One region of the Devosia sp. A449 genome, then DNA from elsewhere that is predicted to be linked to it. Evidence: predicted binding sites of a transcription regulator. Region 1 holds the regulator's gene; the other holds the start of a gene.
What was found. The regulator LexA, encoded in region 1, represses DNA repair genes until DNA is damaged. The targets are predictions, from matches to a motif close to TGTTCNNNNTGTGTTCNG.
Positions count from the first base shown of each region.

Region 2: a site for LexA is predicted at 957-974, ahead of ACX3OW_RS15400 (PA0069 family radical SAM protein). Genes of this name have one in related genera too.

Region 1 covers NZ_JBTMWU010000002.1:549,950-552,153, forward strand. The annotation lists gene ACX3OW_RS08555 (NUDIX hydrolase) at 128-541, opposite strand; gene lexA (transcriptional repressor LexA) at 589-1,302, opposite strand; gene ACX3OW_RS08565 (molybdopterin molybdotransferase MoeA) at 1,390-2,204, opposite strand, start outside.
Region 2 covers NZ_JBTMWU010000005.1:263,565-265,768, forward strand. The annotation lists gene ACX3OW_RS15400 (PA0069 family radical SAM protein) at 1-883, opposite strand, end outside; gene ACX3OW_RS15405 (MDR family MFS transporter) at 1,301-2,204, shown strand, end outside.

The sequences.
Region 1 (2,204 bases):
TGCCCACTATGTGGCACGAAATGGCGCCGATTGCAAGGTCTCGCGAATAGTGGTTGCAAGAACAATGCAGCAGCCCAAGCAAACCGCCTGCCTGCTTGCTGTTCATCCCCGCCACACCGGCAGTGGGCTACGCCAACGCCGCCCTGATATGGGCCAGCGCCCGGACGAAGATCGGGTGCCAGTCGGGACCCGGCTCGGCCGCCAGCGGCCACCAGAAAAAAGCAAAGCGGTGGCCGCCATCATCCGCGGTGTCAAAAAGCCAGCGTGATTCCAGCGGTCCGGCCTCAACGCGCACAAAATGCCAGAGTTGATCGGGAGCGATAGCAAGGCTGCTGCCCAGGTCGGACGTCACAATGGCTTGGGTGAGGCCGGACTCCTCGGCCAGTTCGCGGAGCGCTCCGGTGGCGATAGTCTCATCAGCCTCAAGCGTGCCCTTGACCAGTTGTACGCCGGCGAGCGGATGCCGAAACACCAGCAGCTCCGGCCCGTCAGACGTGGGGCGGAGCAGCACAGGGCAAAGCTTTTCGATGGGAGCCGGCATGCGAGGATTTATGCCCGTCATGCCGGCCAAAGGTCAAAGCCGTCGGCTCAGTATTTGCGCAAAAGTCCAACCAGACGACCCTGCACCTTGACCCGGTCAGGCGGGAAAATGCGGGTTTCATAGGCGGGATTGGCCGCTTCCAGCGCGATTGTATTCCCCTTGCGGCGCAGGCGTTTAAGGGTTGCTTCCTCATCATCTACCAGAGCAACGATGATCTCGCCGGTGCTGGCGACATCCTGCTTCTTGATGAGCACGGTATCGCCATCGAAAATGCCGGCATCGATCATCGAGTCGCCGCGCACTTCGAGCGCGTAATGCTCGCCGCTGCCCAGCATTTCGGGCGGCACCATGATGGTGTGGGAATGGGTCTGGATCGCCTCGATCGGCGTGCCGGCGGCGATGCGGCCCATGACCGGGATGGCGATCGGCCTTGCATAGTCATCAGCGGCCGACATGCGCGAGGGGGGCGACGCCACCTTGCCCAGATTGCCTTCGATGACCGAGGGCTCGAAGCGGGTCTTGCGGCCGCCAAGCGATGGGTTCATCGAATCGGGGAGCTTGACCACCTCCAATGCCCGGGCCCGGTTGGGCAGGCGGCGGATGAAGCCACGTTCCTCGAGTGCGGTGATCAGCCGGTGGATGCCCGATTTGGATGCCAGGTCGAGCGCATCCTTCATCTCATCAAAGGATGGTGGAATACCGCTTTCCTTCATCCGCTCGTGGATGAACATCAGCAGCTCGTGTTGTTTGCGCGTGAGCATGGACCCCTCGGGAGCAGAATCGGAACATAGACGGAACGACCATACGTGTTCCAGTTATGTTCTGCAATATCCCTTGGGCTTTTACTGTCAGAAACCGTCCACGGGGAGGGCTTCGACTAGCGTGCCGGCGGGTTGGCCGGGGTCGTTTTCGGGCTGGATAATCAGCATATCGGCGCGCGCCAGCGACGAGGTATGGCCGCTGTCGGTTTGCGAAATAGGCAGCAATTGCAAGCCGTTAGCTGTGTGCAATAGCTGCGCGCGCATGAAGTGGCGGCGGGCAGTATTGGGTGGGGTCGGACCAGCCAGCGGAAGGTGCCAGGGGGTGGGTTCGGGGTGGCCGAGCCAGGCGCGGAGGGCAGGGCGGATGAAGACCATGGCGGTGACCATGGCGGAGACCGGATTTCCGGGCAGGCCGAAGATCAGCGTCTTGCCTTTTGTCCCAAACATCAAGGGCTTACCGGGGCGCATGTTGATGCGCCAGAAGTCCAGCTTCACGCCGAGATCGAGCAAAACCGCCTGCACGATGTCATGATCGCCGACGCTGGCGCCGCCAGTAGTCACCAAGATATCTGGCGGATTGTCGAAGATTTCTGCCAGCATGCTGGCAAGTTTCTTGCGGTTATCTTGCGCGATGCCGTGGTCGGTAACAGATTGGGCGTAGGGAGCGAACAAAGGAGCCAGACCAAAGCTGTTTGATGCAACAATCTGGTCGGCTCCGAGTGGGTTGCCGGGCAGCACCAATTCGTCGCCGGTGGCGAGCAGGGCAATGTTCGGCCGTTTGGCGACGCCCAAAGTTGCGGCATTGGCGGCGGCGGCGACGGCGAGGTGCATCGGGGCGAGGCGCATGCCCGGATCGAGCAATTGCTGGCCGGTGGCAAAGTCGTTGCCGCGGGGGCGAATGC
Region 2 (2,204 bases), on a different contig from region 1:
GCACTTCGCCGGGCAGGCGCAGCAGGATCATTGAGGCGCTTTTTGCGCCCTGCGCGGCGGCGGCATCGAGAATGCGCTCCAGCTCCATGTCGTTGATCGCCGGAATCATCGGCGAGGCGCAGACCGCCACCGGCACGCCGGCCTCGCTGAGCAGGCGGATAGCCTCCAGCCGGCGGGCCGGGGAGGAGGCGCGCGGCTCCATGCGGCGGCTGAGCTTGTGGTCCATCGAGGTCATCGAGAGGGCAACCTTGACCAGACCCAATTCGGCCAACTGGGTCAGCAGATCGAGGTCGCGGATGATGAGCGCCGATTTGGTGGTGATCATCACCGGATGGCGAGTTTCCAGCATCACTTCGAGGATGCCGCGCGTCAGCTTGTGCTTGCGCTCGGCCGGTTGGTAGGGGTCGGTATTGGTGCCCATGGCGATGGGCTTGACCCGATAGCTCTTGGCCGCCAGCTCGGCGCGCAGCGCCTCGACGGCATTGACCTTGACGTAAATATCGCGCTCGAACTCGATGCCGGCCGAATGGCCGAGAAAGGCATGGGTCGGGCGGGCAAAGCAATAAGAGCAGCCATGCTCGCAGCCGCGATAGGCATTGATCGAGCGATCGAAATTGATATCCGGGCTGTCATTGGAGGTGATGATGGTCTTGGCGCGTTCGATATGCTCGACCGTCTCGAAGATCGAGAGCGGCTCGACATTGTCCCAGCCATCATCAAAGCTTTCGCGGCTCTGCTTTTCAAAGCGCCCACTGCGATTGCTCTGAGCGCCACGACCACGGATGCGGTCGGGATCAAGCAGTTCACGCCGCGCCAGATCGGCGTCGCGGCTGCGGCTGAGCATTTCGAGGGCTTCGAACGAGGGGGCCTGATAAAGGGCCATGAGACATCTCCTGCCGGGCGCGCCGCAGTCGAATCGTCACTGCAGAACGCCATTAAGGAAATAGCAGTATTTTGAGAACAAAACAAGAACTTGTATGGCGGCCTGGACTACATATGGGGGCTCCGGCCATGCGGGAGAAGGGGCGGCGGCCCAAATTTGCAGGCCAGAATTGCAATTGTGTGGGTGGACGGAACCAGGGGGCGGGCCTACACCTGCCAACCTTTCGCGGGCGCTATGCGCTCGGGCGATGTTTAAATTGATGACTTTGCATTGGCCGCCTCGGCAGCGGCTGTCGTCTGACATTTGCACTTAACAATCAGGCTGCTGACACCGGCTGTCGCAGAATTTTTTCACGATGCGGTCGAAAATTATCGACGTCATCCGTAGCCCCAGTGCCATCTGGGTTCGAGGAATATCATGAGTACCGACACAAGCAATTTTGACGCCGAACTAGCCGGCACCCCACCGCTCAACCAGAGCGAAGCCGCCCGCAACAGGCTGGTGATCGCCCTGTTGCTGGTTTCCACTTTCGTGGTGTTTCTCAACGAAACCATCATGAGCGTGGCGATTCCGCATCTGATGACCGATCTGGGGATCACGGCCGGCGTAGCTCAGTGGCTGACCACGGCATTCCTGCTGACCATGGCCGTAGTGATTCCGATCACCGGCTTCCTGCTGCAGCGCATGAACACGCGGCCGATCTTCATTCTGGCCATGTCCATCTTCACCGCCGGCACGCTGATCTGCGCCGTGGCACCGGGCATTGAGCTGCTGATTTTTGGTCGTGTCGTGCAGGCGGTCGGCACCGCCATCATGATGCCGCTGCTGATGACCACGGTAATGTCGCTGGTGCCCCCGGACGCCCGTGGCAAGACCATGGGCAATATCTCCATTGTCATGTCGGTGGCGCCGGCCGTTGGCCCGACCATTGGCGGCTTCATCCTGGCCCATATGGACTGGCGCTGGATGTTCATCCTGGTGTTGCCGATTGCCGTCGGGGCGCTGGTGCTGGGCTATCGCAAGATCCAGAATGTCTCCACCCCGCGTTATACGCCGCTGGATGTGGTCTCGGTGATCCTGTCGGCACTGGCCTTTGGCGGCTTGATCTATGGGCTGTCGAGCTTCGGCGAGGCGGTCGGCCATGTCGGCGACGCGCCGCTGATCCCGGTCTGGGCGCCGCTCGTCGTTGGTGTGGTGGCAATGGTGGCCTTCATCGCCCGCCAGCTGATGCTGCAGCGCGACGACAAGGCGCTGCTTGATTTGCGCACCTTCAAGTCTGCCAATTATCGCGTCTCCATCGGCATGATGTTCGTCGCCATGA